Regions from separate parts of the Bacillus sp. SRL543 genome, predicted to be linked through region 3. Evidence: riboswitches for the same ligand, from Rfam matches in the RefSeq annotation. Region 3 holds a riboswitch; each other region holds the start of a gene.
What was found. A riboswitch is a leader RNA that binds a small molecule or an ion and turns the genes downstream of it on or off. The one in region 3 is predicted to bind thiamine pyrophosphate.
Positions count from the first base shown of each region.

Region 1: another riboswitch for thiamine pyrophosphate. It lies ahead of thiC (phosphomethylpyrimidine synthase ThiC); the one in region 3 lies ahead of thiW (energy coupling factor transporter S component ThiW).
Region 2: another riboswitch for thiamine pyrophosphate. It lies ahead of thiM (hydroxyethylthiazole kinase); the one in region 3 lies ahead of thiW (energy coupling factor transporter S component ThiW).

Region 1 is NZ_OZ481794.1:1,351,436-1,359,028, reverse strand. Features, by position in the region: gene AC4E8B_RS06980 (AAA family ATPase) at 1-1,804, opposite strand, end outside; gene AC4E8B_RS06975 (metallophosphoesterase family protein) at 1,834-3,054, opposite strand; gene AC4E8B_RS06970 (hypothetical protein) at 3,194-3,388, shown strand; gene thiC (phosphomethylpyrimidine synthase ThiC) at 3,610-5,373, opposite strand; TPP riboswitch at 5,425-5,525, opposite strand; TPP riboswitch at 5,747-5,861, opposite strand; gene AC4E8B_RS06960 (LysE family transporter) at 6,040-6,672, shown strand; gene AC4E8B_RS06955 (ABC transporter permease) at 6,974-7,593, opposite strand, start outside.
Region 2 is NZ_OZ481794.1:2,541,224-2,548,816, reverse strand. Features, by position in the region: gene AC4E8B_RS12830 (AAA family ATPase) at 1-4,553, shown strand, start outside; TPP riboswitch at 4,616-4,729, shown strand; gene thiM (hydroxyethylthiazole kinase) at 4,805-5,632, shown strand; gene thiD (bifunctional hydroxymethylpyrimidine kinase/phosphomethylpyrimidine kinase) at 5,622-6,455, shown strand; gene thiE (thiamine phosphate synthase) at 6,442-7,095, shown strand; gene AC4E8B_RS12810 (quinone oxidoreductase family protein) at 7,133-7,593, opposite strand, start outside.
Region 3 is NZ_OZ481794.1:2,807,001-2,814,593, forward strand. Features, by position in the region: gene AC4E8B_RS14340 (acyl-CoA reductase) at 1-461, opposite strand, end outside; gene AC4E8B_RS14345 (LuxE/PaaK family acyltransferase) at 451-1,554, opposite strand; gene AC4E8B_RS14350 (uracil-xanthine permease family protein) at 1,517-2,872, opposite strand; gene thiW (energy coupling factor transporter S component ThiW) at 2,885-3,391, opposite strand; TPP riboswitch at 3,466-3,576, opposite strand; TPP riboswitch at 3,807-3,917, opposite strand; gene AC4E8B_RS14360 (DedA family protein) at 3,974-4,579, opposite strand; gene AC4E8B_RS14365 (hypothetical protein) at 4,808-5,068, shown strand; gene AC4E8B_RS14370 (manganese catalase) at 5,158-6,003, opposite strand; gene asnA (aspartate--ammonia ligase) at 6,205-7,215, shown strand; gene AC4E8B_RS14380 (hypothetical protein) at 7,280-7,426, opposite strand; gene AC4E8B_RS14385 (hypothetical protein) at 7,561-7,593, opposite strand, start outside.

The DNA of each region.
Region 1 (7,593 bases), 1.5 Mb from region 3:
CTGCATGGGCGGATTCTTCCTCCCATGTTTCAAAAGCAGCAATGACTTTATCATATTGCTCATTCTGCTGCTGCAGCCTGACGGTCAGCTGCAGCTGGCGTTCCCGAAGCTGCCTGTCCTTTTCAATCCGCTCTTTCAGGTAAAATGCCCCTTCCGCCTGCGGACTTTTTATGCGTTCATCAAGTTCTTCCATGCTTTTCTCTATGGACATAAGCTCTTCTTTCAGAAATCTTGATTGGCTGGTATCTTCTTTTTTTAATAAAAGCCAGGCAATAAAAGCAAATCCGGGTATAGCTGCCAGCATAAACTCCCATTGGCCATCTGCCAGGCCCCAGGCAATCAGCCCGGCACAGATGAGCGCAATCATCAGCGCCTGAATCTTCACCGCTGCACGCTGTTTTTGCTGTGATGCTTTCTCATGCCGGATTGCATTCTTCAGAAAGGCTGCCCTTCCCTCAAGGTCTTCCCTTTTTCTCAGAAGACTCTCGGGATCAGATTCACCTGCGAGCCTGCGGCGGATGTCTGCCAGCTCTTCATCGGGCAGGAGACTGGCATTCACCTGATTTAATTCCTCTTCCAAGCTGACCAGCCTGTCCTTTTCTTCTGAGAAGCGTTCATCAAGCTCCGCACGCTTTTCTGCGAGCCTCTGCTTTTTGCGCTGTGCCTCAGCAGTGTTTTCCTGCATGAAGATGCTTGTATCTGCCTGTTCCAGCTCTTCATCTGACAAGCGCAGATGAAGCCTGTCCTTCAATTGATCCGACTCTTCCTGGAGCTTCCTGATTTTATAGGAAGCCTGCTTAGCCTGCTGGACAAGCTGCCCGTATGCAGGCATCTTTTCCTGAAGTGACAGAATCTCTTTTTCGTGATCAAGAACCAGCTGATCCGGGCTGATCTTCCCTGCCTCTTCCCGAAGGGCGGCAAGCCTGGCTGAAAGGCTCGCATTCCTTCCCTTCAGCGGGATTTCATTCTGGTTCAGCTGCTCCAGTTTCTCCAGCCCTCCCGGAGGAAAACTCATTCCTATACCGGCTTCTGCTTCCTGCCTTAAAAGCTGCACCTTTTTATGGACCGGGCCCATACGCATCCACTCTTCCAGCTGATAGAGCCTGGCCCCTGATGCATCTGCTTCATTGCGCAGGCTTTCAATCTTCGCGGCAGCAGCATCCCTCTCAGCCGCCAGGGCCCAATATTGTCCATTTTTCTGTTCTGCTTTTTTAAGATCAGCATGCAGCTGCTTCAGCTTTTTCAGCTGGTCATTCAAAACAGGGATTTTCCCGCCCGGCTTAAAAAGCCCTTCCATTTCTTTCTGTATTTTGTTTTCTGCTGCTGCCAGACGATCAGACCCTATAGCACCGGCAGAAAAAAGGAATTTGCTCAGCTCTTCATTTTTCATGGAGTGGACATTCTGCAGCCCATGGAGATTGAATGAAAAAATGGCCTGGAAAAGCGTTTTATCAACATGTGATAGAAGTTCGCCAAGGAGCTCTTCCCCTCCGCGTTCCCCAGTCTCCATCACCACACTTACATCTCCAGCTGATTTTCCTTTTACCCGCTCGATGACTGCTTTTCCCCTTCTAGGGAAGGAAGCTGTGATCCTGCCTCCGTATTTAGCCCCAAATTTCGGTTCATATCTGAGCTCAGCCTGCTGCCTGGAGGGAAAGCCGAACAGGATGCTATGTATAAAAGACATGATGGTAGATTTGCCTGCTTCATTTTCACCGAAGAAGACCTGTAAATCTCCAAGGCCGGAATAGACAGCATCTTCAAGTTTGCCGTAGCCGTATATATGGATTTCAAGTATTTTCATAGAGCTGTTCCCCTTTCTGGCGCTGCCTTTCAGTCATTTTTGTAAAGGAGCCCCAGCAGCATCTCTTCTGCTTCTTTTAAAAGTACTGCCTTTTCCCCTTCCTCCATACTTTCTGCATACCTTCTTGCCAGAGGGTGGCTGTAAAGGCTTCCCAAGCTTACCTCAAAATCATCAAACTCGTCCGCAGCAGCAAACAGCCCGCTGAAAAAATCTGCTTTTTCCCTCAGCTGATTTCTGTCCCAGCTCTGCTGCTCTTCGGCTATAACTGCGCTCACCCATACAAACGGCATGTTCCCTTCCTCTTCCTCCTGAAGAAGTGAGAGCAGTTCACCCCCGGCCACAACTTTCATATCCTGCGGACTGAGTGATGCCCCCTTCAAAAAAAGCTCAAGAATGACACCGCCGTTCTTCCGCTCTTCTTCAACAGCCTGAAGACACCTGCTGTAGACCTCATCAAATGCTGATAGTCCGCTGATATCGACTGTTCTCTGCTCCCAGCGGAAGCTGTGGCATTGGAGAAATTCAAAATCAGCCCCTGCTTCATTCAGGATGACATGGTAGCAGCCTTTCGCCCCGCTTTCCTTCCGGCTGCGCCCCTGAGTATTTCCTGGATAGATGACCGGCGGCTCAGCATTCAGGACCATTCTTTTATGGATATGGCCCAGAGCCCAGTAGTCGTATTCCTTATCCAGCAGCTCTTTTAAAATAAACGGGGCATAGCGGCCATGGCCGGTCTCACCTTCAAGGCTGCCGTGCAGGATGCCGATATGGAAATCCGCCAATCCCCGAACGGGATACTGGCCGATCATTCTTTCTGTAACATGCCTCCTCGGATAGCTGAAGCCATGCAGGCTGACAGTTGTGCCATTGGAGGCTGTAAAGCATGCCTCACTTGGCTGGTGCGGAAAAATATGTACATTGTCCGGGAGGCTGATATGGGACCAGCTTCCTTCAAAGTGGTCATGATTGCCATGGACTGCGTAAACAGGTATATTCTTTTCCGCAAGGCGGTTCATTTCCTTTCGCAGCCTAGCCTGTGCCTTTATACTCCTGTCTTCACCGTCAAACAGATCTCCGGCCAGAATAACAAAGTCCACCTTCCTTGCAAGGGCAGCATCCACTATATTTTTCAAAGCGGCAAATGTGCTTTCTTTGATTTTATCGAATAAATCATCCTGCAGGGTGGAAAGCCCGAGCATAGGGCTGTCCAGATGCAGGTCTGCTGCATGAATAAATGTAATTTCCTTCATAATGTTCCCTTTCAGCGCTTTTCTCCTATTTTATCACCTAGAAAAAGCGAATGCACGTTCCTCTATAAAAAGTTATCAGCTTTGAACTTTTTCCACCATCGGTAAGTATAAGAAGTAAATAACCTTAGGAGTGAATAAAATGTATAAAAATCCTGAATTGGCCCTTAATAGACTCAAGTATATTTCTGCTGCCCTGTTTCTATTGTTCATCATCATTTCAGTTCTGACAGGCAACTGGAAGTTCATGGCCGCTGCTGCATGGAGCATCGGCATCGTTTATTTGTCTACTTACGGCAGCATAAAAAGGCAGATGGCAAATCAGTCCCGCGAATAGTTAAAGGCTTGCCGGAATATCCTGGCAAGCCTTTGTCTTATTAATAGTGGACCGATTCGCTTTTCAGGCATTTTGTGCAGGTCCTGTATCCATCTGCCTCATAATAGATATGGGAGCAGCTTCTCTGTATCTCCGAAATTTGCTTTTCCAGCCCCCGGATCTTTTGCTGCATGTAGAGGATCTGCTCTTCCAATTTCCAAACTACAGTATTTCTTCTATGTTCAATAGATGGATGAGCCACGGCTGGCAAACTCCCCGGCTTTTTGCTTCATTGCATCCTCAATCGCCTCTGAAACAGTTTTCCCCTGATCTTTGGCCATCTGGCGGATATCCTGGGAAATGCGCATAGAACAAAATTTAGGGCCGCACATAGAACAGAAATGGGCGGTTTTTGCCCCCTCAGCCGGCAGGGTTTCATCATGGTATGCCCGCGCCCGCTCAGGATCCAGGGATAAATTGAACTGGTCGTTCCACCTGAAATCGAACCTGGCCTTTGACAATGCATTGTCCCGAACCTGGGCACCAGGATGGCCTTTGGCAAGATCTGCGGCATGAGCTGCAATTTTATAAGCTATGACCCCTTCCCGGACATCATTTTTATCCGGAAGTCCAAGATGCTCCTTCGGCGTAACATAACAAAGCATGCTAGTGCCAAACCATCCGATCATCGCTGCTCCTATTGCAGATGTAATATGATCATATCCCGGGGCAATATCTGTCGTGAGTGGTCCAAGCGTATAAAATGGCGCCTCCTTGCAAATTTCCATCTGCTTATCTACATTTTCTTTGATCTTATGCATCGGAACATGCCCCGGCCCCTCAATCATTACCTGGACATCATGCTTCCAGGCTATTTCCGTTAGCTCTCCGAGCGTTTCAAGCTCCGCAAATTGAGCCTCATCATTCGCATCTGCTATAGAACCTGGACGCAGCCCATCTCCGAGAGAAATGGAAATATCGTAAGCTTTTAAAATTTCACAAATTTCCTCAAAATGTGTATACAGGAAATTCTCTTTATGATGCTGAAGGCACCATTGGGCCATGATCGACCCTCCCCTGGATACAATACCTGTCGTCCTTTCGGCAGTCAGCTGAATATAGCGGAGCAGCACCCCCGCATGGATTGTAAAATAATCCACTCCCTGTTCAGCCTGCTCTATCAAGGTATCTCTGTATATGTCCCAGGTCAGATCCCCGGCAATCCCCTTCACTTTTTCAAGTGCCTGATAAATCGGTACAGTCCCGACAGGAACTGGAGAATTGCGGATGACCCATTCACGGGTTTCATGGATGTTCCTTCCGGTGGAAAGATCCATAATTGTATCTGCCCCCCAGTGCACTGCCCAGGTCATTTTCTCCACTTCTTCCGCGATGGAGGAAGAAACAGCCGAATTGCCGATATTCGCGTTGACCTTCACATGAAAATGGCGTCCGATGATCATCGGTTCAGCTTCCGGGTGATTGATATTGGCAGGAATAATCGCCCTTCCGCTTGCCACCTCGCTCCTGACGAATTCCGGATCCAGATTTTCCCTGATGGCGATGAACTCCATTTCAGGTGTAATGACACCTTTCCGGGCATAATGCAGCTGAGTCACATTCCGGCCTTCTTTTGCCTTGAGCGGCAAGGATGCTTTATTTGGAAAAATATCTGCCAAAGAAACTGTAGACCCAGCCTGAAGCCCGTTATCCTCCGGCTTCTGTACTCTGCCTTGATAAGCTTCCGCATCCTTCCGCTCCTCAATCCAGCCTTCCCTTATCCGGGGCAAACCTTTCGTTATATCAATCTCAAAATCAGGATCAGAATAAGGGCCGCTCGTGTCATATACACAAACAGGCGGGTTGTCCTCTGTTCCGATAGCAGTCCTCGTGCTTTCCTGGATTATTTCCCTGACCGGGACCTTTATATCGTCCCTGATGCCTTTTACATATACTTTCCGGCTTCCTGAAAAAAACAGTCTATTCATTTCATATAAATTTTTCATACTTCTTCCTCCTCCAACTTTTTGCCTAAGGCAGTTTTTTACGGAGGAAGCAGGCCATACCGGCTGCTTCCCTACGCTGACATTAATCAGATCAGGTTCCAAGGGTTTAGGATATTCCTTTCTCAGCCTATAAAGCTCCCCCAGCAGTGAATAAAATGTAATAGAAAACTTTCTTGCATTTTTCCAAAATGAAAACATCAAGTTAACTGCACACCATTTTTTCATGCGTTTATTTTTTCACAGCAAAAAACCCCCTTGCATATTGCACCGGGGGCATGCCAGGCCAAAAAATGGCATACAGCTGCCGCATCTTTCTTGCTGCAGAAGCTAAAAAGCGGACTCCTGCAAAAGGAATCCGCGTATGTATGACAAATAAAAGCCATCTACACTTCCCTCCGCTGGTACGAACCAGATCAGGTTTAAAAGGGTCAAAGACTAGAACGGGTCTTACTCTCAGCCGGCCTCTACCGGCACCCCCAGTGCCAAAATATGCTATTTTCATAAGCTACTATACCATATGCCATCAAGGAAGAAAACAGACTATTTTCATATTATTCCAAAAACACAAAGCTGGAGATTTTAAGATTTGCGTCCTACCCTCTGTGTTTGCTGCATAAAATTGTACAAGTCCTTCCGGGCTAATCCTTGAATAGGCGAGTGATATCATTGAGCATTGGAATATATATCAGCTATATCGTTTTAGGACTTTCACTGGCGGCGCCGATCGGCCCTGTCAATGCTGTCAGGCTGGAAAAGGGGCTGAAAAACGGATTTTGGCACGCATGGATTGTAGGCGCGGGATCGATGATCGCTGACGGGGTTTATATGCTGATCGTCTATCTCGGACTCGTGCAATTCCTTGACTCCCCTATGATTCAAACCTTCCTGTGGCTGTTCGGCGGTTTTATTCTTCTTTATTCCGGAATCGAAGGCATGATGAATGCCAATAAAATATCTGTCACTTACATACGGAGCAAAGAATCGCTGCTCAAATGCTTTTTCACCGGATTCATCATGTCGGTTTCAAGCCCGCTGTCGATTTTGTTTTGGCTGGGGATTTACGGATCGGTCCTGGCCAAAACAGCCTCTTCCTTTGGGACAGGCCAGCTTCTCGTTTACAGCTGCATGATTTTTATCGGACTCGCCCTTTGGGATATTTTTGTGGCGGGCCTGACAAGCGGCTTCAGGCGGTTCCTGACCTCAAAAGCGATCATCATCATTAGCATGCTTTCAGGACTGTCGCTTATTCTCTTTGGAATCTATTTTGCGTATCAGGGGATTGTCTCTTTGTTTGGATAAAAAAACTGCAGACGAACCCGATATAATTCGAGTTTGTCTGCAGTCTTTTCTATCTGCCTATAAAAGGGGCTGTTGATTTGCGTTCCAGGCACTTCGCTTTCCGCGGGGCGACGCTGAGCCTCCTCACGCTGCGCGTTGCGGGGTCTCAGCCTTGCCGCTATTTCCCGCAGGAGTCTGCGTGCCCTGCACTCCAATCAACAGGCTTAAATACTTAGTGTTGCTGTTCCAAAGGTTTCAAAAACAATACTGCCAGACAAACTCCAAAAGCTTTTCGGGTTTGAAAGACCGACTCCGTTGTTTCTTATTTATTCTTAGACAGCTGCAAAGCTTTTTTAATATCCTTGAAGGAATTGGATTTTCCATACATAAGCACTCCGCCCTTGTATACCCTTGCTCCAAATATTGAGAGCAGCAGGATGGAGACGGCAAGGATAGCGATTCCGGCTATCGGCTCCCAGACCGGCAGGGTCAGCATGCCTACCCGCATGAACATCAGCATCGGAGTAAAAAACGGGATATAGGAACTGATGGTCACGAATGCTTTTTCCGGCTGTGACAGCCCGATGATCGCAATCATGAAGCCTGCTACAACGAGCATGGTCATCGGCATGATCATCTGCTGTACATCCTCGATCCTGCTGACAAGCGAGCCAAGGAAGGCTGCAAGTGTTGCATATAGAAGATATCCGAGGATAAAAAACACAACAGCATAAATGATGGTGGCCGCCGGGATATCACCGAATCCGAAGAATTCGAAGAAGCCTCCCTGCATCGACTCCAGATTCCGCTTTACAAAAAAGTAGCCTACTGCCAGCAAAACCGACAGCTGCGTCAGGCTAAGCAAGGCAATCCCTAGAATCTTTGCAAACATCTGCTTGATCGGAGAGACGCTTGAAATCAAAATCTCCATAACACGCGAAG
Region 2 (7,593 bases), 270 kb from region 3:
CCGGCGAATTGCCTTTCAAGGCTAAAGAACCGCTTGAGCTTGTATACGAGCATCTGGCAAAAAGTGTGAAAGATCCCTGTGACTCAAATCCCGACCTTCCCCCTATAATTAGCTCTATCATCATGAAGCTGCTTGAAAAAATGCCTGAAAATCGATACAGCAGCGCTTTCGGGATGCGCGCCGATCTTCTCCGCGCCGCCGAAAACCTGAAGTCCGGCAAGCAGCAAGAAGTATATCCACTTGGAAAAGACGATGACAGTATGCTGTTTGAAGCCGGAAGGAAGCTATATGGACGGGAAAGTGAAAAAGCAGAAATCCTTCATGTTTTTGAGGAAGTCAGCCGCGGTAGAACAGGCGCCGTGTTCCTGCCAGGTTCCCCCGGGATGGGAAAGACGGCTCTTGTACATGAAATCCAGAAGCCGCTCATCCGGGATAAAGGCTATTTTGTTTCCGGAAAGTATGACATGCTGCAAAGGCAGATGCCATATGCCCCAATCATTGCCGCATTCCGTTCTCTCGTTCTCCAGGTTATGCTTGAAAGCGGGAGCCGCAAAGAGAAATGGGCAGCTAAATTAAAGGAAGGCTTTACCGGCAATTATGCCGTCCTTTTCCCGGTTTTGCCAGAGCTGGCCTTGCTTATGGGAGAGCAGCTGGAAGAAGAAGAGCCAAATGAGGCTGACGCACATCAGCAATTTTTGTTTCATATCCATCAGTTTGTATGCCTGTTTGCAGATGAACAGCATCCGCTTGTCCTATTTCTTGATGATCTTCAGTGGGCGGATATTGCTTCGCTGGAGCTGATCGAATATCTCCTGCTGAAGGGCATGATACCCCATTTTATGCTTATCTGTGCATACAGGGACAACGAAACAGGGCCAAGCCATCCAGTAAGAAGGACACTTGCCAAGCTGGGTGAAGGAGAAACTCCCATTCATCACATCCCGGTCCGCACTCTCAGCCAAGGGGAGATTTATGAATGGGCAGGAAATGCCCTGAGAGATGATGGGGAAACGGTTCTGGAACTGGGAGGGCTTTTACACAGGATTACCGGGGGTAACCCGCTGTTCATCAGCCAGCTCCTTCTTTCCTATTTTGAGGATGGCTTCATCACCAGCGATCCAGAAGAAAGAAAATGGAAAGCTGATATCTGGAAAATAATGAACAGGCCAGTAAATGACGGAATATCCGGTTTTATGTTAGAGCGTTTTCAGAAGCTGCCTGAAAAAGCAAAAGAGGTTTTAAAGGCTGCCTCCTGCTTTGGAAACAGATTTGAATTCAAAACTCTTTCCCTCCTGTTCGAAGACAGGCCGGGCCGGCTCGCTGAATCTCTTTGGCTGGCTCTTGAATCAGGCTTTATTCTCCCTAAAGATCCTTTATATAAATATATTCATTCCAGCGGCTATGTGGATGCTATGCCAACAGAGTACAGCTTCCTTCACGATACCGTCCAGCAGGCAGTCTATCAGTCTATGAACCTGGAAGAACAGAAGGCCTCCCATTTAAGGATCGGCAGGCTGCTTGTCAGCATGAAGGATAATTCACCGTCCCGCATTTTCCAGATTGTCCACCATTTGAATTTCTGCAGTGAACAGCTTGAAGCGAAGGAAAGGCAACCGCTTGCGGAATGGAATGCCGCTGCCGGGCAATTGGCCAAGGATGCTGCTGCCTTTCGGGAAGCACTCTCTTATTTTCAGGCTGCACTTGAGCTCGCCGGGGAAGACTGGGACGGGAAATATGAACTGACTTTCCGCATATTTAAAGGTCTCGGTGAATGCTTTTATTTGACAGGAAAATTGGGTGAAGCTGAAAAAACCTTCGCTATAGTGCTTGAAAATGCGGAAACTGATTATGAGAAATTATCCATCTATAACCTGCAGATCACATTATTCACCCATATGCACAGGGTGAAAGAGGCGGTCAGCTCAGGAATAAAAGGCCTCAAGCTCTACGGGATCACTTTTGCACCAAGCATCGGCAAACATGCCATTATGCTGGAGTTTCTCCGTGCAAAATTTGCTTTGCGCGGCAAATCCGAAGAAGATATCATGTCCCTTCCTGAAATGACGGACCGGGACAAAAGGCAAATTCTGCAGACGCTCATCAACCTGAACGCTCCATCCTACCATGCAGACCAGAATCTTGCCTCCATGCTGATGCTGAAGGCGCTGAACTTCACCCTCGACAATGGATTGACCGATTTAAGCGCTCTGGTATTCAATAATTACAGCCTGATATTAAGCGCAGGTTTCAGCGATTTCAAGGGCAGCTACGACTACGGCAGGCTGGCAATCAAACTGTCTCATCATTTTGGTGTCACAGGCATTAAAGGCCGGGTGCAGTTTGTCTTCGGAAGTTTTGTCAGTCACTGGAGAAACCCGATTTCAGACAATCTGAACCACCTCACAGATTCACAGAGATACTGCCTTGATGCAGGAAATATCCATCTTGCCGGTGCTAATAGCTCATTCATAGTTATCACATTGCTTATGAAAGGATCGCCGCTTGAAGAGGCGCTGGATGGAATCCGGAGTCAGATCAGGTTCGTCAATAGAATTCAATATCCTATTTCAATCGGTTTTTTGACGGAGATGGAAGAATGGGTCCTCTATTTGATGAAGGAAAAAGAGAGTCATGATTGGACCTTTACTCCTGTGCTTGATGATGACTCTGCAAAAATCATCCATTACACGATCCGGCTTCAGATGAGCTATCTTTTCCAGAAAAATGAGTATGCCGGGGAGCTTATTCAGAAACTGGCACGGCTTGTCAGCAAAAGGCTGACACTTGTCATCATCCCTGAATACCATTTTTATCACGGTTTATGGCTTGTCCGTTTTTATGAACAGGAAAAGCTGAAAAAAAACAAAGCTTCCCATTTGGCTAAATTGAAGGACTCTTTATCAAAAATGAAACGCTGGGCAGCTCTTTCCCCTTCAAATTTCCGGCATAAATACTTGCTTCTGAAAGCCGAATACCGAAGGATTGCCAAGAGAGATCCCAATCTTTTCAACGTTTATGATGAAAGCATCCAGGAGGCGGAAAAGAACGGCTTCCTGCAGGATGCTGCAATTGCAAATGAATGTGCAGGCCGTTATTTTTCTGCACAGGGATACAGCAGGATGGCAAGCTCCTTTTTCTCAGAAGCGTTTAAAGGATATTGTCTTTGGGGTGCAGGAGCCAAGGCTGATATTCTGCGGAAAGAGACTAAAATTTCCTTGCTGAAGGAGCCGGAAAACAGGCATTCCATTCAGTTTGATGAGTACGCCCTTGTTTCCGCCGCCCAGAACATATCCAGGGAAGTAGTACTTGAAAATCTGCTGGCCCGGCTTTTGGAGGTTACCATGCATTACAGCGGGGCAGACAGGGGGATCCTCCTCTTTAAGCGGGATGGAATTTGGACCATCGGTGAATATGCAGGTGACGGTAATCGGCCAGAACGCTTCGAGCAGGTCCTCGGAAGAGAAATGCTGTCCGAACAGGCAGTAGAACTTGCAGAGCTGAGCAGGGAAGGAGTCATTCTGGATCATGCTCACGAAAACAGTCTGATCTCAGGGGACCCTTATGTCAAAAGGATGCTGCTGAAGTCGCTCATTTGTCTGCCAATCCTGAATAAGGGTGAAGTAAAGGGTATGATGTACCTGGAAAACAATCAGATTTCGCATGCATTTTCAAAAGATAATCTCCGGGTTCTTGAATTGATTGCATCTCAGGCAGCCATATCCTTGGAAAATGCCGATCTGTATGAAAGGATGGAAGCAAGGGTTGCCCGGCGGACAGAAGAGCTGCATGAAGCAAATATCAGACTTGAAAAAGCCAATAAGGAACTCGACTTCGCGAGGCAGGAAAAGAACAGCATAATATCGGACATCTCGCATGATTTGAGATCCCCACTAGCCGCGGTCAGGGGCTACATAGAAGCAGTGCAGGAGGGGACTGCCGAATCAGATGAGCAAAAAGGGGAATTTCTGCAGCGAAGCATCAGCCGCCTGGATGAACTGAATGCTTTAATCCGCGATTTGTTTGATTTATCCCGTATGGAAGCTGGCCAGATCAGGTTTGAGATGGACTATCTGCCGTTTGGCCAGCTGCTTGTCCACATATGGAAGCAATTCGAATTCGAAGCGGAAAGCAAGGGGCTTTTATTCACCCTGGACCTGAAGGAAACAGATGAGGCAGATATGGCTATGGTGGAAGCAGATCCCGGCCGGCTGCTTCAGGCCTTCTCCAATCTGATCTCAAACAGCATCAGGCATACGGAATCCGGCGGTATGACGCTGAGCGCCAGGCTGGCCGGCCAGGGCGACCTGGTCAGGATCTGCCTCTCAGATACCGGCAGCGGGGTACCTGCTGCCAGGCTTCCTTTCATATTTGACAAAAACTATACGAAAACAAGCAGAAGCAGCATGACGGCCGGGAATGGCCTCGGCTTATCAATCACAAGGGAAATCATTGCACAGCACAACGGGAAAATCTGGGCAGAGAGCAATGAAGGAGAAGGAACATCCATTTTCATTGAACTTCCTGTCTTCCGCTTTTCCGCAGAGGTGGTTTAGAAAAAAGATAATCGCTTTACGCGGGGGAGAAAAAAAGATACTATATAACTGATAATCTAATAAGCAACTACTGGGGGTGCCTGCGGTAAGCAGGCTGAGAGAAAAACTGGCCCGTTTTTTAACCCTTTGGACCTGATCTGGATGATGCCAGCGTAGGAAAGTAGCGAAATGAAACTATTTGCTAAGTTTTTATGCACACTTGCCAGGTCCTCTCAGGGGCCTGGCTTTTTTTATTGAAAGGAGAAAGTGGAATGAACAATAGAGAAATCGCAGATATGCTTGAAAAGCTGAGGGCTGAAAAGCCGCTTGTACATAATATCACCAATATGGTTGTCACCAATTTTACCGCTAACGGCCTGCTGGCACTGGGGGCCTCGCCTGTAATGGCGCATGCTGCAGAAGAAGCTGCCGATATGGCCGGCATTGCAGGGGCGCTGGTCCTGAACATCGGCACTCTCACTTCCCCTGTAGTGGAAGCTATGAAACTTGCGGGAAAATCAGCTGGCAGAAACTCTGTACCGATCATCCTCGATCCGGTTGGGGCAGGTGTAACAGCATACAGGACCGAAACAGGCAGAAGCCTTCTTGAAGAGCTGCCGATTTCCATTTTGCGCGGCAATGCGGCGGAAATCTCCCATCTTGCCGGAAAAGGAGGAGAAATCAAAGGTGTTGACGGGGGGGAAGCCGGCAACCCGGAAGAGGTAGCCCAGTTTGCTGCAAAACGGTTCAACACCATAACTGTTATTACAGGGAGGGAGGACATCGTATCTGATGGAAGAACTATTGTCCGTATTACAGGCGGAAGCAGCCTCCTCACGAAAGTTACAGGAACCGGCTGTCTGCTGTCGTCAGTTATAGGCGCTTTCCATGCAATCGAATCAGATCCACTGAAAGCCGCGGCGGCTGCGCTGGCTGTATATTCTGCAGCGGCAGAAATGGCAGCAGAAGCAGCGGGAAGCAAGGGGCCTGGAACATTTCAAATTGAGCTGCTTAACACCCTTGCCCTAATTAAGGCGGAGGATCTTGAGAAAAGGACGGGGATTACTGTCCTGAAAGGGGATATACAGAATGACAATTAAGAAAGCATTGACGATAGCAGGTTCGGACAGTGGAGGCGGAGCCGGAATCCAGGCTGATCTTAAGACCTTCCAGGAACTTGGTGTCTATTGCATGTCAGCACTGACAGCGATCACCGCTCAGAATACTACTGGCGTGCAGGGGGTCTTCCCAATGACGGCAGCAGCTGTCAGTAAACAGATTGAGAGCATTGGAAGCGACATGGGGACGGATGCCTTAAAAACGGGCATGCTTTTTGATGCAGACATTATTAAAGCTGTTTCTGCCGTAATCAGCCATTATAAATGGACGAAGCTGGTTGTCGACCCTGTGATGATTGCCAAGGGAGGGGCAAGCCTCCTCCAGGAAAGCGCCATGGCTGCCTTGAAGGATTATTTGCTGCCGCTGGCCCATATCATCACTCCCAATATTCCTGAAGCAGAAGCAATAACCGGCATAAAAATCTCTTCTTTAGCCGACCGGAAAGAAGCGGCCAGGAGATTGTGTGCGCTTGGCGCTGACCATGTAGTCATTAAAGGGGGGCATGATACAGTAAATCCAGAAGCTGCTGCTGATTTGCTTTTTGATGGGAGCAGCTTTGATGTGTTTGAAGGCAGGAGGGTTGATACAGTCAATACCCATGGGACCGGCTGCACCTTTTCAGCAGCCATCACGGCGGGGCTGGCGAAGGGGCTTGCTGTAAAGGACAGCGTCCGGCTTGGAAAAGACTTCATCCAGGCAGCCATTGAAGATGATCTTCTGATCGGAAGCGGCCATGGCCCGACAAACCACTGGGCTTATAACAATAGACAGAAAGCAGAGGGCTTGGCATATGGCGCGAATTGACAGTCAAAGAATGAAAGAGCTTTTAAAGGTTTATTTTATCATGGGGAGTACGAACTGCCTGAAAAATCCGGAGATGGTAATGAAAGAGGCGATTCAAGGCGGAATCTCCCTGTTTCAGTTCAGGGAAAAAGGGGCAGGATGCCTGAACAGAAAGGAAAAGTATGTGCTTGCAGAGCAGCTTCAGCAGTTATGCCGGGCCAGCGGTATTCCGTTCATTGTAAATGATGATATACAACTGGCATGTGAAATCGGCGCAGACGGCGTCCATATCGGGCAGGAGGACGAGCCGGCCGAAGCCGTGCGGGAAAAAATCGGCGATAAAATATTAGGGGTATCCTCCCATACTATTGAGGAAGCGAAGTCTGCTGTCAAGGCAGGCGCCGATTATCTCGGACTTGGCCCCATCTACCCGACTTCCACTAAACCAGATGCCAAGGCTGTCCGGGGAATGGCGCTTATCCAGGAATTGAGGGAAGAAGCCATCCTGGTTCCAGTTGTCGGCATAGGCGGAATCACCCCCCTCAATGCACGTGCTGTGATTCAGGCCGGGGCAGACGGCGTGTCTGTGATAACAAGCATCAGCCAGGCAGCAGATATAAAGGATGCTGCTGCAAATCTTAGAAGAAGTGTAATGATATAGAAGATTCAGAGCCTGCATACAGTGCAGGCTCTTTTATTTAGTCTATGATCAGGACAGTTTTCCCCATTCCCTGTCTGCTCTCTATCCAGGTATGGGCCTCGGCTGCCTCTGCCAAGCTGAAAGTTTTTCCGATTTTCATGCTCAGCCGGCCGGTTTCCAGCAAACACATGATTTTTTCGGCTGAAGCTCTTACAAGATGCGGCCTGTTCTTGCGCACCGTGCCAAAGCTGAAGCCAAGAAGGGAGCGGCAGCTGCTGTGGAGATCACTTGTCTTTACAGTGCCAGCTTTTCCGGAAGCATTGCCGAAATTGACGAGCCTTCCAAAAGGTGCAAGGCAATCCAGACTTTTTTCCGTCACTGCACCGGCAACAGAATCAAGGATAACATCAGCTCCTTTTCCTTCTGTCCATTCCATTACTTTTTCCGAGAAATCCTCCTCTGTATAACACACTCCGTAGTCGGCGCCTGCTTCCAATGCATATGCTGTTTTTTCAGGAG
Region 3 (7,593 bases):
GGGCCGTAAGCCCTGCTCAACCCTCCCGACTTTCTTGGCCTGAATTCGTCCAGCATCGCAGGGGAATCAAATTCTTCTTCCAGGAAGCGCAAAAGCTCTTTTTTCCGGAAGGTCCGCATATACCTTTTCAGCTCCAGCCGGACCATTTCACTGTCATAGCCAGTAACTATTGGGAGAACTCTTTCTGCAATCTTTCTTAAATGATAATCCGGATTCAGCCAAAGCTGGACTGCTGCATCAATTTTGCCGATGATAGTTGAAACCGGCATATCCTTAAGATATTTCCTGCGGTTTTCAAGGACAGCATCAATTGTTTTTTTCACTTCCCCGCTGCTAAGGTCCGGATATTTCAGGGTAAATGTATTTCCCTCCACGCTATATATCTTTTCTTTTACAACAGTTGGCTTGATTGCTGCCGGTAAATGATAGATGTCGAAGAATTCCACCACCTTAGCGGCCACCGCCTGAGAGCAGCTGGTCAGCTGCTATGGAACAGCCTCTTGCCTCAGAGCCCTTCACTCTGCCGAGAAGTTTGAAGCCATGCCCGGTTTTCAATCCAAGATCCTCTGTCAGGACAGCCAGGCAGGAGTTCCAGTTAGCCAGGTCATAATGGGCAAGAACACCAGCTTCCCCTTCCTTAACCGGCTCCAAAGTGCCGGGGTGGAGCACCCTCGTCTTCAGCCAGGCTGGACCGGCTTTATCGGTTATCATCTGTGTTCCTGTATAGCTGGAGAGGATTGTCCGATCATAGATTTGCGAGCTGAGCTCCGTCATGCCGTACATATTTATATGCATGTCCCTTCCTATGCCAAAAAACTGTTTATACAAATCCGCCAATTCTTCGGCACTGATTTCCCGCACTTGGCCTTTGAACCCTCCTGTATCAAAGATTCTGCTGTCATCAGGCAGATTGAACGACAAATTCCTTTCTTTCATAAAATCCAAAAGATGGACGAAAGCAAAGGCTGCCCCCATGATCAGGACAGGCTCTCCCCTTTCTGCCAACCGTCCCAGCGACTCTGCTGCTCCTTGAAAATCAAGGGACTCTCCATTGTGGAAGAAGCGGCTGTACTCATTGCCATAATAAAAGACAGCATTCGTAAGGTAGCGGGAAAGAGAAGAATTTTTGTTATAATCGTCTGATGGAGACAGCACTAAAATGGCTATCTTTTCCCGGTCCGGCAATACGAAGCTTTTGAAAGGGACTTTCATTGACAGGTCCCATACAGACAAATCAGGATGAATGTTCTTTCCCTTTGCATCAGGATCGGTCGTTCCGCTGGTCATAAAAACAGCTTCCGCTTTTTCAGCGGGTTCGCAGGTTAATGTCAGTTCTTTGAAGCCCTGCACCGGCATCGGCGGAATTTCTTCCCATGTTTGCACTGTTGCAGGAGTCTTTCTCTGTGCCTGGCAAAACTTTTTATAGAAAATGTTATTTTCAAACTGGTGGCGGAACAGCTTAAGCGCCAGCCGGCCAAAAGCCTCATCAGAATTTTTTCCAGCTTCGATAAAATCTTTAATTTCCGCTGTCAATAGGATCGATTCTTCTTTCATGATTTACCGCTCCTTTCATAAACCAATTAGGGATATTGACTAGAATCAGCTGCAGAAAGATGCTTGTAAATGCTCCAATCAAGATGCTGTTAGTCAGGAATGTTCCCGCTATCCCTGTTGCGTTCACAGCATAAGCCGGCAGAGAAATGGCCAGCAGCATGGAAAGCCCGACAATCATAAAGTTGACTTGCGTGCCTTCTGCCCTTGCAAGGATTGAAATGCCAGTAAATACAAGTGTGGCGGCAGCCGGCAGGAAGATTCCCCCGACAACCGGGGCAGGCGTCAAAGCCAGCAGCGCTCCCGCTTTCGGCACCAGGCCAAGCACAAGAAAGATAACAGCAGCAGCCATGACCGGGTATCTTGAACCGACACCGGTTAAGCGCAGCAGGCCGACATTCTGCGCATATGCGGTCGTCGGAAATCCTCCGATTAAGGCAGACACAAAGGACCCTGCCGATTCTCCGGCAAATCCGCCGCGGATTCTTTTGGCCGTCAGCTCGGTCTTCAGCATGGCAGAAGAAGCCTGATACACACCCATTGCTTCAATAACGGCCACAAGATAAGCGATGAAAAAGGTCAGGAATGCTCCCCATTCAAAGGTAAGCCCATACGGCAGCAAATGCGGAAGCCCGAACCAGGCACTTTCCGATATCATGGAAAAGTCTGTTTTTCCAAGTGAAAAAGCGAGAATATCACCTGCAATCAGAGCAATCAAAAATGAAAAAGACTTCCAGATGCCCTTTCCGAACAATGACAGGCCAAGGACAATCACAGCCGTCGTGACCGATAATAATAGAGTGGATGGACTGGCAAAGCCCTCATCACCCGGCGAGCCTCCAAGAAATTCATGCAAAGTAAATCCAGCGAGAGAAATCCCGACCAAGAAAATGACGGTCCCCGATATGACTGGCGTAAATAAAGCCTTCAATCGGCCAATTACCCCGGTTATCGACAAAAGGAATACAATCGCTGCACTGACTAAGATTCCGCCAGTTGCTGCAGCCAGCCCGTTAGCTTTTCCTGCAGAGATCATGATTGCATCAAATGCAGCTGACGGCCCCTGGATGATCGGGAGGCGGACAAGCTTTGTCGCCTGTATGAAGGTGATAATCCCGGCGGCAATAAAAATGCTGTTCACCATATTGGCTGACAATGCAAACGGCAGGCCGATCATAGCTGCCACAAAGATCGGATCAAGCCAGACATTCGACACAAATACATGCTGAAGGCCGTATAAAACGGTCTTTCCCGGCGGCAGCTTTTCTTCCAGCCCTATCAATATCTCATTTTGGCCGGTTTCTGTTTTTATTTCGTCCATCTTCTATTTCCCTCATCTCTTATATTGATAGAATTCAAAAATTGGCGTCCGCTTTTTTGCAAGTATGGCCAAAATGATGATCCCGAGAAGAGCTCCGGCCATCGAACTGAAGATAAAGAGCGGGATAAAGCCGAACAGTGTGGCTTTCTGCCCCAATATCAATGTGGCGATTGGATATGACAGCAGCGCCCCGATTATGCCGGTGCCGATCACTTCCCCGGTGAAGGCCATTGACAGCTTTCTTGTCCTGCTGTACAAAAGTGCTGCAAGCAGGGCTCCGGCCATACTGCCGGGAAAAGCAAAAACCGAGCCGGTTCCCATCAGATTCCTGAGGAGCGAAATGCATAATGCCTGCGCCACTGCGTAATAGGGTCCAAGTAATACCGCTGACAGCACATTCAGCAGATGCTGGACCGGGAATAATTTTGTAAAGCCAAGCGGAATATACAGCATGCTGCTTGACAGCGTCCCCACTGCAGCCATCATCGCTGCCATTGTTAATTTCCGTGTTTTCCCCATAAAAAAATCCCTCCATGCTAATTTGCACTGAGGGAATGGAAGGTTCAGGAAGCACAGGCCGGTTTTTTGCAGCCGGCATAGATCCCGCACTTCCCTCCGCCGGCATGACCCGGATCAGGTATAAGGGTTAGGGCCGTAACAGGCCCAATCTCAGCCGGACTCCTCCGGCTCCCCCAGTGCTTTATGTATTAAGTTGACTTGGATATGCCGCTGTTCGGGCCTTTTAAAGGCATCAGCCGGAAGGTCTAAAATTATTGCCGCTAAAGCAGCTATACATTTGTATACCAGGCAAACTTCGTATTTTATCAGCAAAAAACAGTTTCTCCTGATAGTTTTAAAAATCCCATCCAGCTTTGTTAACAAAAAAGCCTGACCCCATATGACAGGACCAGGCTTTTACATACATAAAAAAGTAATGTTGCTCAATCTACTTTCCTACGCTGGCATGATCCAGTTCAGGTCCAAAGGGTTAAAAAACAACGGTTTTTCTCTCAGCCCGCCTGTGCGGACACCCCTAGCAGTCACACTATATCCAATTAAGAATCATCATAGCTTTGTTCCTGACAAATGTAAAGACAATATTTACTTCTTCCTTCGCCTGAACCAAAAGACAGCTGCACCTATAATGGCTAAGGCAATCAGCATATACACCATATTTGAGTATATATCAAAATACTTGACAGCCGTCTCCCAGGAATCTCCGAAGGCAGCTCCTATATTGACGAGGATGGTGTTCCAGGTGAGTGTGCCGATGACCGTAAATAGCAGATACAGCGGGAAATTCATTTTCGCCATCCCGGCAGGAATGGAAATAAGGCTTCTTATCAGCGGCACCATCCTGCAGATCAGGATTGTCCAATAGCCATATTGGTCAAACCATCCAAAGGCTTTATCAATATCTGCTTTTTTCAGGCGGAGGATGCCTCCCCATCTTTCTATGATTCTCTCAAGCCTGTCTCTGGTCAGGGAAAGGCCCGCCCAGTAAAGCAAAGCCGCTCCTGCCGTCGAACCGAGGGTTGCCGCTGCAATCGTCCCGAAAACAGTAATATTTGTTTGAGCGGTCATAAAGCCGCCAAAAGTCAAAATGACTTCAGACGGTATCGGGGGAAATATGTTCTCAAGCGCAATCAGCAGAAAAATTCCTGTATAGCCAAATTGTTCAATAATCTCTTTTATCCAGTTCTCCATAATACCTCCCAAGATGCAAAAAGCCTTACAGATAATTAACGATAAATTTTAATGCTTACCCTTCTGAGGGCAAAGTAGATTTTTGATAGTTTCATGCAAATACAGATGAAATTAGAATAGCTTATCCTTGTTAAAAATTAAACAAATAACATGCCACAGCCAAAAAACAGGAACATTTGTTCCTTTTCAACATATAATGTATGTAAATTCTTTTAGAGGAGGATGCGCATGGAAGCGACCCCTGCTCCATTTGCCTGTATGGCACGGTATCTTCTGGAGGATGAGGCAGCCGCTGCAGAATTATGGAAAAAAGTCCTTCTCGCTGCCAAAAGGAACGGAATTGGAAATGATCCGAGCATCATAGTGCCTGCTGCCGTGGAATCACTGCGTGTTTTGATGAGGAAAATGAAATCAGGTGAACCGGCAAGAAATCCTGCTGCTTATTTTTACGCGGTCATGGACCGGAAGCTAAAGCACATTTTTAATTGAATTCACCTGTATCTCAAACAATCACCCTGAAATATTCTGCAATCAGCAAAAATCCGCCCTCATCTGAAGGCGGATTTTTCTTAGCAGCATTAAAATTGGGAAGGAGGCGGTGTCTGTCCCGCAGGCATAGTTCCATGAATGTAAATCGGACCTGGAGCAAGCACTGGAATCTGCCCCATCGGCTCGGGGTTTTCAATGTATTCAAACTGCCCTTGTCCATCCATGCTCGGCCCCTTTGCCCAGCGGCCTTCTGCACTGTCTGTCCCCTTGGAGCAGTTAAGGAATGAATAAGATACTTCCTGCTTCTCCTGCTGGCGGTTGAATGTGCCAGGCACTACCTTGCCATCCCGCGCTTCAAGCTCAGAGATTGCTGCGAGCCATTGATTCTGGTGCATAGTGTCACGGGCAATCAGGAAGGATAACATGTCCCTTACGCCGCGGTCCTCTGTTATTTCATAAAGTCTGACTGCCTGAAGGCGCCCTTGTGATTCAGCATTGAGATTTGCACGGAAGTCAGCCAGCAGGTTCCCGCTCGCCACTGTATAGCGGGCTGTCCACGGATATCCCATGCTGTCGTCCGGCTTCGCACCAAGTCCAGAAACAATCGCATGCTGCACATTCATTCCGCCCATTGCAGCCCTGATGATTGGATCCTGTGCTGCTTCTTCCTGTTCTCTGACAGGGGCTTTATCGAGCAGCTGAGCGATCATGGTTGACAGCATTTCGACATGGGCGATTTCCTCAGTTCCGATATCAAGCAGCATATCACGGTATTTTTGTTCAGCCCGGCAATTCCATCCCTGGAAAAGGTATTGGATCATGACACTGATTTCACCGAATTGTCCTCCGAGGATTTCCTGGAGCTTTCTCGCATAGACCGCATCCGGCCGGTCAGGCTTTGCATTATACTGAAGCTCTTTAACATGATAGAACATACTGATCACCTCTCTTTTAGTATCAAGGATAGCTTTACCAACTGATCGGGAAACATTCTTAAAAAAAATTTATCACAGCAAAAAAAATATGAATGACTGTAAAACATTAAAGTGGTACTGGAACAATCAAAATTAACCTGGCATAAAGTATGAAGCAGCCTATATACATGGCAAGAAAGGTGAAACGGAGGTGCCTGCAGCATGAATAACCGACAGCTTGTTCCGGATTTATATGCGCCAGTTTTGAATTTGATTGACACTGAAAAGGCAATGAAGAGGGTGAAAGAGTGTTTTGAGAAAGAGCTCTCTGAAAGGCTGAATCTGATAAAGGTATCAGCCCCGCTGCTGCTTGAAAGCAGGACCGGCATCAATGATAATCTCAATGGGGTCGAAAGGATGGCGACCATAGAAGCCAAGGACCTTGGGGAAACTGTCGAAATCGTACAGTCACTGGCAAAGTGGAAAAGGATGGCCCTTGCCAGATATCGCTTCTCGGAAGGAGAAGGCTTGTATACTGACATGCGGGCGATCAGAAAAGATGAAGAGCTCGATCAGCTTCACTCAATTTATGTGGACCAATGGGACTGGGAAAAGATAATACCGAAAAATAAAAGAAACAAGCAGACGCTGAAAGCTGAAGTAATCTCCATATATGAAAGCATCAAGGAAACAGAAAAGCAGCTTTTCCTTTCCAGACCAAATATGGTGCCTGTTTTGCCTGAACAAATTAGCTTTATCTCTTCCCAGGAACTCGAAGATATGTATCCAGAGCTTACGGCAAAGCAGCGGGAAGACAAAATCGCCGAAAAGTCAGGCGCTGTTTTCATTATGAATATCGGCGGGTCCCTGCTATCCGGCAGCAAGCATGACAGCCGCTCCCCTGATTATGATGACTGGAGCCTGAATGGAGACTTGATTTTCTGGTACGCACCGCTGAATAGAAGCATTGAGATTTCTTCTATGGGGATACGGGTTGATGAGAAATCTTTGAGAAGCCAGCTCAAGGAGTGCGGTAATGAAGAAAGGCTTGGGCTTCCCTTCCACAAGGCACTGATTGATGGTGAACTCCCTTTCACAATAGGCGGAGGAATCGGCCAGTCAAGATTATGCATGTTCCTGCTTAAAAAGGCCCACATCGGCGAAGTGCAGTCATCTGTCTGGAACAGCAGGATCAGAAAAGAATGCCTGGAAGCCAATATTCCGCTATTATAAACGGGCTATAAAACGGTGACAGGCACCTATACCAGTGGTCTTACTGGTATAGGTGCCTGTCACCCTATTCAAATTCCTTTCCTGTAAGCTGCACTTCCTTCCCATCCAATGTCACCATCTGCTTTTCCGGAAAAATACTCAAGCCTCCTGCGAAATCGAACTGCTGCCCGGACGCCCTTGCTGTGTCAGGAATAGACCTCCTCAGCTGCACTTCGATTATCCATTCTAGTATGTAATAGGAATAACCCTGGAAATTTAAGAAAATCTTTATATTTGGTAAAACCGGCAGCACAAAAGGAGCGGGGCTCGTCTATGCGCCCCGCTCCTTTATGGTGAATGCTTCCATCAGCTGCCATTTTCAAGCTTCTTGTACAGCCA